2 regions of the Salinispora sp. CH2A1_6 genome follow, and region 2 is predicted to be linked to the other one. Evidence: riboswitches for the same ligand, from Rfam matches in the RefSeq annotation. Region 2 holds a riboswitch; the other holds the start of a gene.
What was found. Region 2 has a riboswitch for thiamine pyrophosphate ahead of AC1UKG_RS08555 (ECF transporter S component). Riboswitches for the same ligand answer to the same signal wherever they lie in the genome.
Positions count from the first base shown of each region.

Region 1 (6,059 bases), on a different contig from region 2:
CCGAGCCGTTGCGGCGCCACGACACGTTGGCCTGGCCGAGCCGGCTCGACCTGGCCGCGCTGACCGCGGCCGCCGATGGGCTGGTGGGGGAGCACGACTTCGCCGCATACTGCCGGCGTAAGGAGAACGCGACGACGCTGCGGGAGGTGACCCGGCTGGACTGGCGGCGTGCCCCGGACGGAATTCTCGTGGCGACCGTGCAGGCGGACGCCTTCTGTCAGGCGATGGTGCGCAGTCTGGTCGGTGCGATGCTGGCCGTCGGGGACGGCCGCCGCCCTGCCGACTGGCCGGCCGGTCTGCTGACCCGTCGGGAGCGCGCCAGCGAGGTGAACGTCGCCCCGGCACACGGCTTGACCCTGGTGTCGGTGGGCTACCCGGACGACCCGGCTGAGTATGCCCGCCGGGCTACCCTGACCCGCCGGTTGCGGGTGCCACCGCCGGCCTGAGGCGCGGCGCCGGCGGGGCCGGTGCGAGAATCCATGCTGTGACCGGCGACCACTACTTCACTGCTGAACCGTCGGCTGCCGCCCAACCCCGGGAGGTGGTCTTCTCCGCGGCCGGCCGCGACTACACCCTGGCCTCGGCCGGTGGTGTCTTCTCCGCCGGGCGGCTCGACCCGGGGACGGCGGTGCTGCTGCGCAAGGCCGAGCTACCGGCGCCGGAGAGCACCGGTCACCTGCTCGACCTCGGCTGCGGATTCGGGCCGATCACGTGTGTGCTCGCCACCTCGGTGCCGTCGGCCGCCGTCTGGGCCGTCGATGTCAACGAGCGGGCTCGGGAGCTGACCACGGCCAACGCCGCGCGGGTCGGGGCGGCGGCCCGGGTTCGGGTCGTCCCGCCGGACGCGGTTCCAGCGGCGGTGACCTTCGACCAGATCTGGTCGAACCCGCCGATCCGGATCGGCAAGAACGAGCTGCATCAGCTCCTGCTGAGCTGGCTGCCCCGGCTGGCACCGGACGGGGTGGCCTGGCTGGTCGTCGCCCGGCACCTCGGCGGTGACTCGTTGCACCGCTGGCTCTCCGAGCGGGGCTGGGAGGTCGCGCGACCGGCGAGCCAGAAGGGCTACCGGGTGCTGCGGGTGACCCGGTAAAACGGGTTGGCCCGGCCGGGCTGGCCCGGCAGGATGCCAACGTGGGTTACGTGGACGTGGCAGCCGTCGGGCACTGGCTGCCCGACGGGCGACAGCTCTTCGGCGATGTGTCGTTCCGGGTCGCTGATGGAGCCAAGATTGCCCTCGTCGGGCCGAACGGCGCGGGCAAGACGACCCTGTTGCGCATGGTCGCCGGCGACCTGCCGGTGCAGCGCGGTGCGATCGCCCGCGCCGGCGGCCTGGGTGTGATGCGTCAGTTCATCGGGATGATCGGCGACGAGTCAACCCTCGTCGACCTGGCTCTCTCCCTCGCCACGCCCCGGCTGCGTGAGGCCGGTCAGCGGGTCGCCGGGACCGAGACGGCGATGCGGGCGGCCGAGGTGCGCGGCAAGTACAGTACCGCCGCCGGCAGGGCCCAGCTCGCGTACGCGGACGCGCTCGCCGTCTGGGGGGAGGCCGGTGGGTACGACGCGGAGGTGCTCTTCGACACCGTCACCACGATCGTGCTCGACCTGCCGTGGGACACCGCGCGGCACCGTCCGGTCCGGACGCTCTCGGGCGGTCAGCAGAAGCGCTTCGCCCTGGAACTGCTTCTGCGTGGTCCCGAGGAGGTGCTCCTGCTCGACGAGCCGGACAACTTCCTCGACGTGCCCGGCAAGCGCTGGTTGGAGGCGCGGCTACAGGAGTCTGGTAAGTCGGTGCTGTATGTCTCGCACGACCGGGAGCTGCTGGCCCGTACCGCGGACCGGGTGGTGGCTGTTGAGGGCGGTGGCGCGTGGGTGCACCCCGGTGGCTTCGCCAGCTGGCACGAGGCCCGGGTCGCCCGGCACGACCGTCTCGACGAGCAGCGTCGGCGGTGGGACGAGGAGCACCAGAAGCTGCGGGAACTGGTGCTGATGTACAAGCAGAAGGCCGCGTACAACTCCGGGATGGCCTCCCGCTACCAGGCGGCCCAGACCCGGTTGCGGAAGTTCGAGGAGGCCGGACCGCCGCCCGTACCCCCGAAGGAGCAGGACATCCGGATGCGGCTGGCCGGTGGCCGCACCGGTAAGCGTGCCCTGATCTGCGAGCAGTTGGAGCTCGACGGCCTGACCTACCCCTTCGACCTGGAGCTCTGGTACGGCGACCGGGTCGCCGTGCTCGGTGCCAACGGGACCGGGAAGTCGCACTTCCTCCGTCTGATCGCCCGGGGCGGAACCGATCCCGATCCGGTGAACCAGCCGGTCGACGGCGGAGCGGGGCTCGCCCCCGTCGGGCATGACGGGGTGGCCCGCCTCGGTGCCCGGGTCCGACCCGGTCACTTCTCCCAGACCCACGACCGGCCAGAGCTGATGGAGCGGACGCTGGCCGACATCCTCTGGCGGGGCGACGAGCACCGCGCCGGCATGGATCGGCACACGGCGATGGCCGCGCTCTCCCGGTATGAGCTGGCCGGGCAGGGGGACCAGCGGTTCGGCACCCTCTCCGGCGGCCAGCAGGCTCGGTTCCTGGTGCTGCTGCTGGAACTGTCCGGGGCGACCCTGCTGCTGCTTGACGAGCCGACGGACAACCTGGACCTGGCCTCGGCGGAGGCGCTCGAGTTGGGGCTGGCCGCGTTCGCGGGGACGGTGGTGGCGGTGACCCATGATCGATGGTTCACCCGCTCGTTTGATCGATTCCTCCTGTTCCAAGGGGACGGCGAGGTGGTGGAGGCCGCCGAGCCGGTCTGGGAGATGGGGTGAGCACGGGCGGCTTAGGGTGGATTTCGTGACTGAGATGACGTACCGCCGGTTGGGCGATTCCGGGCTCGTGGTGTCCGCAGTCGGCGTGGGCTGCAACAACTTTGGCCGTCGGGTCGACCTGGACGGGACCCGGGCCGTGGTGGCGGCCGCCCTCGATTCCGGGATCAACTTCTTCGACACCGCCGATATCTATGGTGCGCCACCGGGTGGCTCCGAGGAACTCCTCGGCCAGGTGCTCAAGGGGCGCCGGGACGATGTGGTGATCGCCACCAAGTTCGGGATGGACATGGACGGCCATAACGGGCCGGACTACGGTGCCCGCGGTGCCCGGCGCTACGTCATGCGGGCGGTGGAGGCTTCGCTGCGTCGGCTGCAGACCGACCACATTGACCTGTATCAGCTGCATGAACCGGACCCCGGCACCCCGATCGACGAGACGCTCGCCGCACTGGACGACCTGGTCACCGCCGGCAAGGTGCGTTACCTGGGCAACTCCAACTTCGACGGTTGGCAGATCGCCGACGCCGACTGGACCGCCAGCTCGCGCGGGTCGACCCGGTTCATCTCCGCACAGAACCACTACTCGTTGCTCGAACGGGGTGTCGAGGCCGAGGTCGTCCCGGCGTGTGAGCGGTTCGGGCTGGGCCTGCTGCCCTTCTTCCCCCTCGCCCACGGCCTGCTCACCGGCAAGTACAAGCGCGGTGAGGCAGCGCCGTCGGGCAGCCGGCTCGCCGGTGGCGGTCGGTACGCGGCCCGGCTGGCGGCGGCCAACTGGGACACCATCGAGGCGCTCGAGGCCTACGCGGCCGAGCGCGGGCTCAGCCTGCTTCAGGTCGCCATCGGCGGGCTCGCCGCCCAGCCCGCGGTGACCTCGGTGATCGCCGGTGCCACGACGCCCGACCAGGTTCGGGCCAACGCGGCGGCGGGCGCCTGGCAGCCCGACGCCGACGATCTCGCGGCCCTGCGGGCGGTACTCGACAGCTAGAAAGTGGAGAATCCGGGCCTCCCATCGTCTCGACGGTGGGAGGCCGATTTCGTGTCCGGGCCGGCTCCGGCGGCGGCCGGTCCGCACCCTGCGCCGAGGACGCCCATCTTGGCACCCTCACGGGGTTGCCGTACGGTGGTGGGTAAGTAACCCACGGGAGCCCGGTAAACCGGGCTGAGAGGGGGGCTGAGAGCCCCCGACCGTTGAACCTGATCCGGATAGTGCCGGCGCAGGGAGGAGAGTTGCCGTGTCGTCCCTTGGGCGTCTACATCTGATTACTGACACTCGACCTGGGCACAACCCGCTCACCGTGGTGCGGGCCGCCCTGCCGGTGGCCCGAACCGAACTGGTCGTCCAGGTCCGCGTGACCGATGACGCGACCGACCGGCAGGCGTACGACCTGGCCCGTCAGGTGAGCGCGCTCTGCGCCCCCTACGGTGCGACCTGCCTGGTGAACGATCGGCTACACGTGGCCCTGGCGGTTGGTGCTGCCGGTGGCCACGTGGGCGCCGAGGACCTGCCGGTCGGGGCGGCCCGCACGGTGCTCGGCTCCGCCGCCGTCCTCGGCGCCACCGCCCGGGACGCGGACACCGCCGTCGAAGCGGTCGCCGCCGGGGCCAGTTACATCGGGGTCGGGCCGGTTCACCCCACGACCACGAAGGATGGTCTGCCGCCCGCGATCGGTGTGGCGGGGGTGCGAGCGGTCGCCGCCGCGGTTGCCGTGCCGGCGATCGCCATCGGGGCGGTCACGGCAGCGGACGTGCCCGCGCTGCGGGCAGCTGGCGCGTACGGAGTGGCGGTGATCGGTGCGCTCTCGCACGCCGCCGATCCCGCCCGTGCCGCCACCGAGCTGATGGCGGCACTGACGTGGTGAGTGATCTCGTCGCCGCGGGCGGCGACCGGAACCTCCCGTCCAGGCCCGACGTCGCGGTGGTCGGGGCCGGGCCGATCGGCTTGGCCATCGCGTGGCGATGCGCGGCCCGCGGGCTCCGGGTCGTCGTACACGACCCAGACCCCGGCTCGGGTGCGGTGCACGCCGCAGCGGGAATGCTCGCGCCGGTCGCCGAGGCGTACTTCGGGGAGCACGAGCTGACTGGCCTGCTCACCGAGTCGGCGGCGCGCTGGCCGGCGTTCGCCACCGAGCTGGCCGCCGCCTCCGGCATGGATCTCGGCTATCGCAGCGAGGGCACCCTGATGGTTGGGCTCACCGCCGACGATCTCGCGGTGGCCCGCCGGCTCTGGGCCTACCAGCAGGGTCTTGGACTGCCGGTCACCCCACTGCGTCCCTCCGAGCTTCGAGACCGCGAGCCGGCGCTGTCCCCCCGGATGCGCGGTGGCGCCTACGCCGGCACCGATCACCAGGTGGACCCGCGGCGGCTGGTGTCGGCGTTGCGCACCGCCACCGAGCGGGCCGGGGGAGTGCTGGTGCCGACGCCGGTCCAGCAGTTGACCGAGGTGACCGCGGAGATCACGGTGGTCGCGGCCGGCTGCGGCACCGCTGCCTTGACCGGGCTGCCGGTTCGCCCGGTCAAGGGGCAGGTGCTTCGGCTCCGTGCTCCCGGTGCGCCGGGCTTCCAGCACGTGATCCGGGGCTTCGCCGACGGGGAGCCGGTCTACCTGGTTCCTCGGCAGGACGGGGAGGTGGTGGTCGGGGCCACCGCGGAGGAGCGCACCGACACGGTGGTGACCAGCGGTGCGGTGCTGCGGTTACTCCGGGCCGCCACCGACCTGGTACCCGAGGTGGCTGAGTACGAGCTGATCGAGGCGGTCGCCGGGCTTCGCCCGGGCAGCCCCGACAACGCGCCGATCCTGGGCCCGCTCCCGGGCCGGCCGGCAGTGCTCGCCGCGACCGGGCACCACCGGCACGGGGTGGTGCTCACCCCGGTCACCGCCGACCTGATCGCTGACCTGATCACCACCGGTACGCCGGATCCGCTACTCACTGCCTTCACCCCGGAGCGCCTCGGCCCGGGGCTGCCCCATCCACCCGCCACCGCCGACCCGGCGTGCGGAGCTGCCGGGCCCCGGCTGACCCCCCAGGAGGAGTCGTGGAACTGACGGTGAATGGCCTTGGGCGCAGCCTGCCCACCGGCTCCACTCTCGCGGACCTGGTCCGGACGGTGACCGCACAGAAGCGTGGCCTGGCGGTCGCAGTCAACGGCGAGGTCGTGCCGCGGGGCGGCTGGTCGGTAACCCTGCTGTGTGACGGCGACCGGGTCGAGGTGCTTAGCGCCGCGCAGGGCGGGTGAGCGGGATGACCTTC
Region 1 is NZ_JBXEDG010000016.1:279,976-286,034, forward strand. It holds gene truA (tRNA pseudouridine(38-40) synthase TruA) at 1-446, shown strand, start outside; gene AC1UKG_RS22360 (methyltransferase) at 485-1,090, shown strand; gene AC1UKG_RS22365 (ABC-F family ATP-binding cassette domain-containing protein) at 1,132-2,811, shown strand; gene AC1UKG_RS22370 (aldo/keto reductase) at 2,828-3,796, shown strand; TPP riboswitch at 3,940-4,049, shown strand; gene thiE (thiamine phosphate synthase) at 4,044-4,670, shown strand; gene thiO (glycine oxidase ThiO) at 4,664-5,854, shown strand; gene thiS (sulfur carrier protein ThiS) at 5,845-6,045, shown strand; gene AC1UKG_RS22390 (thiazole synthase) at 6,042-6,059, shown strand, end outside.
Region 1: it holds a riboswitch for thiamine pyrophosphate, as region 2 does, so the genes downstream of both, thiE (thiamine phosphate synthase) here and AC1UKG_RS08555 (ECF transporter S component) in region 2, are expected to answer to the same signal.

Region 2 (6,059 bases):
GCACCGCATCGGGTACGTCCCGCAACGCCTCGGCGCTGGCGGTGGCGTACCCGCGACCGTCCGCGAGGTGGTCGCGGCGGGGCGGCTGGCCCGCCGCGGCATCCTGCGGCCCCCCGGCCGCGCGGACCGGAGGGCGGTGGAGACCGCCCTGGCGGCGGTCGGTCTCGCCGACCGGACCGGGGACCCGGTCTCCACTCTCTCCGGCGGCCAGCAGCAGCGCGTCCTCATCGCTCGGGCCCTGGCCGGTGAGCCGGAGCTGCTGATCCTCGACGAGCCGACCGCCGGTGTCGACGCGGCGAGCCAGGAGGCGTTCGCCGGCGCGCTCCAGAAATTCGTCGCTGGCGGTGGCACCGTCCTGCTGGTCGCACACGAGCTGGGACCGCTGCGGCCGTTGATCTCCCGAGCCGTCGTCGTGCACGCCGGAGGGATCGTTCACGACGGCCCGGTACCCGAGCCGGCCGGCCACCACGCCGACCCCGACCACGACCACGTGCACCCGCACGGTCCCACCGAACCCGCCGGTCTCTGGAGCGCGTGAGATGGAACTCTTCCAGTACCCGTACATGCAGCGTGCGCTGGTCGGCGCGTTGGTTATCGGCCTGGCCGCCCCGGCGCTCGGCATCTACCTGGTACAGCGGCGCCTGGCACTGATCGGCGATGGCGTCGGGCACATGGCGCTCACCGGCGTCGGCGCCGGCCTGCTGCTGAACCGCTCCCCGGTCCTGGTGGCGGTGATCGTGGCGAGCCTCGGCGCGATCACCGTCGAGTTGGTCCGGGCCCGCGGTCGCACCTCCGGTGACCTGGCGCTCGCCCTGCTCTTCTACGGGGGTATCGCCGGCGGTGTGATGCTCGTCGGGCTCTCCGACAGCACCAGCACGAGCCTCAACGCGTACCTCTTCGGCTCGCTCTCCACCATCGCCCCCACCGACCTGACCACGATCGCGGTGCTCGGCGCGGCGATCCTGGTCACCATGCTGGCGCTGCGCCCAGCACTCTTCGCGATCTGCCACGACGAGGAGTACGCCCGGGTCTCCGGGCTGCCCGTCCGCGCCCTCAACCTGCTCCTCGCGGTCGCCACCGCGGTCACCGTCACCATCGCGATGCGCGCGGTGGGCGTCCTACTGATCAGCGCGCTGATGGTGGTGCCGGTCGCCGCCGCCCAGCAGGTCACCCGCGGCTTCCGCAGCACGATGACGGCCGCCATGGCGCTCGGCCTCTTCGCCGCCGGCTCGGGTGTCTACGTGGCGGCCAACGCCGACACCGCCCCCGGCGCGTCGGTGGTGCTGATGGCGATCGCCTCGTTCGCGGTGGTGGCGCTCGGCGGCGTGGGCTGGCGGATGCTACGACGACGGCGGGTCGCCGCACCGGACACACCGGCCGTAGAGCCGCACGAGGTGGTGCTCAGCCGGTCCTGACCAACTCCGCAACCCTGGGATTGGTTACCGTTACCCGGTGAGCAGCGAGTCCGGGTACGACACCTTCGAGGGGGCGAGCGAGCTGCTGCGCGCCCTCTCCGCCCCGATCCGGCTGGCCATCGTCAGCCAACTCGCCGAGGGTGAACGGTGCGTACACGAGCTGGTTGACCAGCTCGGTGCGGCGCAGCCGCTGGTCTCCCAACACCTACGGGTGCTCCGCGGGGCCGGGGTGGTGCGCGGTTCCCGGCGCGGGCGGGAGATTGCCTACACGCTGGTTGACGAGCACGTCGCACACATCGTGGCGGACGCGGTCAGCCACGCCGGCGAGCACACCACCCCCGCCTGAGGGCTCACTTCGGGTCCCGGACCCGGGCCAGAATCGCGTCGGCGAGCGGCGCTGGCGCCCGGTCCGGAATCCAGTGGCTCACCCCGGTCAGCTCGACGAAGCGGTAGTCCCCGGTCACGTGGGCGGCACAGGCTGCGGCGGCGGTGCGGCCGATCGCGATGTCCCGGTCGCTCCAGACGTACGTCGTCGGCACCGACACCGGCCCGACGGCCGCCAGGTCCCCCCAGGACATCGCCCGGTACCAGTTCAGGGCGGCACTCAACGCGCCCGGAGCGCGCATCGGTTCGACGTATGCGGCCACCCGGTCGGCGTCGCCGGCTCCGGCCAGCATCCGGCGCAGCCCGGTCGCCCGCAGGGCCAGCAACACCGCCTCCGCCGTCCTTTCCCGCCGAAACAGCCGCATGTACGCCGAGCGGGCCCGCTGGGACCGATCGGTGCGCAGGGCGTGGGCCATGGCCCCCGGATGCGGCACGGAGACCGCGGTCAGCGAGCGCACCCGGGCCGGATGCCCGGCAGCGAGCGCCCAGCTGACCACCGCACCCCAGTCATGCCCGACCACGTGCGCAGCGGCGACGCCGAGGTGGTCCAGCACCGCCACCGCATCACCGACCAGCTCACCGAGGCGGTACGCGGAAACCAGCGCCGGACGGGCGCCGGGCGAGTAGCCGCGCTGGTCGAGTGCGTACGTGCGCAGCCCGGCAGCGTGCAGGAGCGGCACCACGTCGGCCCACTCCCCACTGTGCTGGGGAAAGCCGTGCAGCAGAAGCACCGGCGGGCCGGCCGCCGGGCCACCGACGCGGACATCGAAGGCAAAACCACGGACATCGACACCCATAATCGCAGCCTACCCGGATTCGGCCGAGGGAACCCCGGTCAACCTGCACCGATGTCACTTTGTTGAAAGATCTTCGGAGGTGCTAGCGTCGGTGACACATTTTCACCTCCGACAGGGGAGCGCACAGCGCTGAGAGTGTGGGCAACGCCCACAGACCCTCGAACCTGATCTGGGTAATGCCAGCGCAGGGAGTTCGGTCGGCCTCCAGTCGCGCCGTCGTCCGGCCGGGCCGGAATGGACGTGCCCTCCCCTGGTCTCCTGAAGCAGACAGGGAAAGACCGATGAGCAAAGTCACAACAACGACCAACCGCTGGCGCACCGTCGATGTGGTCGTCGCCGCCGTCATCGCCGTCACCTTCGGCGTCATCTTCTGGGCCTGGGGGCTACTCTGGAGCGTCGCCACCCCGGTGTTCGCCTTCTTCCCGCCGGCCCAGGCCATCATGTACGGCGTCTGGCTGATCCCAGCGGTGCTCGGCGGCCTGGTGATCCGCCGCCCCGGTGCGGCGCTCTTCTGCGAACTGGTGGCCGCGATCGTCTCCACCCTGCTCGGCTCCGAGTGGGGCAGCATCACCCTCCTCCAGGGTCTGGCCCAGGGGATCGGCGCCGAGCTGGCTTTCGCCGCCTTCCGCTACCGCTCCTTCCGGCTACCCACGGCACTGCTGGCGGGTGCGCTGACCGGCCTCGGCGCGGCCCTCTTCGACTTCTTCGTCTGGAACGGCGAGTACGCGCTGGGCAGCTACCGGATCCCGTACGCGCTGCTGACGATCGCCAGCGCCACCGCCATCGCCGGGTTCGGCGCCGAGAGGCTGACCCGGGCCCTGGCCCGGACGGGCGTGCTGGACCTGTTCCCCGCCGGCCGCGAACGCACCACCATCTGAGCGCCGTGTCGACCGAGGCGTTGGGACCGCAGACCGCGGGTCAGCATCCAGCTTTGGGGCGGCGTCGGTGAGCGCGGTCCGGTTGCGGGACTTCGGGTGGCGGCACGCGGGGCGGAAACGGTGGGCCGTACGCGGGCTCGACCTGCAGATCGAGCACGGCGAACGGGTCCTCCTGTTGGGGGCCTCCGGGGCGGGTAAGAGCACCCTGCTCGCCGCGCTGGCCGGACTGCTACCGGAGGACTCCGGCGAGCAGGAAGGCACGGTCGAGGTTGACGGCCGGGACCCACGCCGGGCTCGAGAAGAGGTCGGCCTGCTCTTCCAGGACCCGGAGACGCAGCTGGTGATGGCGCGCTGCGGCGACGATGTCGCCTTCGGCCCCGAGAACCGCGGGCTACCCGCCGCGCAGATCTGGCCCCGAGTGGACGAGGCCCTGCGTCGGGTTGGCTTCCGCTACGGCCGGGACCGGCCGACCGCCGCCCTCTCCGGCGGCGAACAGCAGCGCCTCGCCTTCGCCGGGGTGCTCGCGCTCCGCCCGCGCCTGCTGCTGCTCGACGAGCCGACCGCCAACCTGGACCCGGCCGGTGCGGTGCTGATCCGCGACGCGGTCGCCGCGGCGCTCGATGCCGACACCACCCTGCTCCTCGTCGAGCACCGGCTCGCGGAGGCGCTGCCGCTGGTCGACCGGGTGGTCGTGCTGGCACCCGGCGGCGGTGTCCAAGCCGACGGCACCCCGCAGGCGGTCTTCGCCGCGCACGGCGAGGCGCTCGCCGCCGAGGGGGTCTGGGTGCCGGGCCATCCGGTGCCGTCGCGACCGGCCACCACCACCGCCGGGGAGACGTTGCTCACCGCCGACCAGCTCGCTCTGCCGCCCCGGCTGGCCAGCGTCTCCCTCACCGTACGGGCCGGCGAGGCGCTCGCGGTCCACGGACCCAACGGGGCCGGGAAGTCCACCCTGGCTCTCCTGCTGGGTGGGCTGCTCGCACCGGCGGCGGGCCGGGTCACCGCGACGGCGGAGCTGGCCGGCGGGGACGCCCGCACCCCACCGCACCGGTGGCGGGCGCCGGCGCTGGTGGGCCGGATCGGTACGGTCTTCCAGGACCCGGAACACCAGTTCGTCACCGCCGCCGTCGCCGACGAGTTGGCACTGGGACCACGCCGCACCGGCCGAACCGAGGCGCAGGTCCGCGCCACCGTGGACACGCTGCTCGACCGGCTCCGCCTGACGGCGCTCGCCGAGGCCAACCCGTACACCCTCTCCGGTGGCGAGGCGCGGCGGCTGAGCGTCGCGACGGCCCTGGCCACCGCGCCCCGCCTGCTCGTCTGCGATGAACCCACCTTCGGCCAGGACCGGCGGACCTGGCGGGAGCTGGTGGAGCTCTTCGCCGAGCTGCGCGACAACGGGCACGGGCTGGTCACGGTGACCCACGACCCGGAGTTCATCGCCGCACTCGCCGACCGCCAGGTACGGCTCGACCAGCCGCGGAGCGCACCGTGATCAACCTCGAACCGGTGACCCGACCAGACGCCCCACTGGCCCGGCGCAACCCGGTGGCGAAGCTGGCGGCGGCGCTGCTCTGCTCGGTCATCCTGATCGCCACCCTCGACCCGGTGGCGCCGGCCATCGCCATCGCCTTCGAGCTGGCCCTGCTGCCGCTGTTCGGCGTACGGCTCCGGGTGCTCGCCCGCCGGGCCATGCCGCTGCTGGTCGGCGCGGTCGGCGTCCTCGTCACGCTGGTGCTCTTCGCCGCCGAACGCTCCGGGCGGATCCTGGTCGAGGCCGGCCCGTTCCTGGTCACCTCCGGCGTGCTGATCACCGCGCTCGGTCTGGTGTTGCGCATGTTCGCGGTAGCCCTGCCGGGATTGATCGTGGTGGCGACCACCGACCCGACCGACCTGGCCGACGCGCTGGTGCAGAACGCCAGACTGTCCGCCCGCTTCGCCTACGGGGCGCTGGCGGCGTTCCGGTTGGTGCCGCTGCTCGCCCAGGAGTGGCAGATGATCAGCATGGCGCGACGGGCCCGGGGCGTCGACGCCGGCCGTAACCCGCTGGCCCGGCTGCGGCTCTTCGGGTCGACCGCGTTCACCCTGTTGGTCGGCGCAATCCGCCGCGGGACCCGACTCGCGGTGGCGATGGACGCCCGAGGCTTCGACGCCACGACCCCCCGATCGATGGCCCGCCGCCAACACTTCGGCCACGCCGACGGTCTCCTGATCGCCGGTGCGGCGGTACTGGCCGGTGCCGCGCTCACGGTCAGCGTCGCCGTCGGCACGTTCCGCCCCCTGATCGGCTGACTGCCGGACCAGAACACCACCGGGTGGACTGGCTGCAGACCAGCGGAACATGGAGCGCGATACGGTCACAGGCGGAGTTCGAGGCGGAGGTGGCAGGGATGAGCGGGCAGGCACAGATCGGCGTTACCGGGCTGGCGGTGATGGGTCGCAATCTCGCCCGGAACCTGGCCCGCAACGGCTTCGTCGTGGCGGTGCACAACCGCTCTCCAGAACGGACCCGCCGGCTGGTCGCCGAGCACGGCGAGGAGGGGCGGTTCGTCCCCACCGACTCGCTGGCCGACTTCGTCGCCGCG
Region 2 is NZ_JBXEDG010000003.1:780,201-786,259, reverse strand. It holds gene AC1UKG_RS08575 (metal ABC transporter ATP-binding protein) at 1-538, shown strand, start outside; gene AC1UKG_RS08570 (metal ABC transporter permease) at 540-1,415, shown strand; gene AC1UKG_RS08565 (metalloregulator ArsR/SmtB family transcription factor) at 1,453-1,761, shown strand; gene AC1UKG_RS08560 (alpha/beta fold hydrolase) at 1,766-2,596, opposite strand; TPP riboswitch at 2,700-2,805, shown strand; gene AC1UKG_RS08555 (ECF transporter S component) at 2,878-3,474, shown strand; gene AC1UKG_RS08550 (ABC transporter ATP-binding protein) at 3,542-4,969, shown strand; gene AC1UKG_RS08545 (CbiQ family ECF transporter T component) at 4,966-5,766, shown strand; gene gndA (NADP-dependent phosphogluconate dehydrogenase) at 5,865-6,059, shown strand, end outside.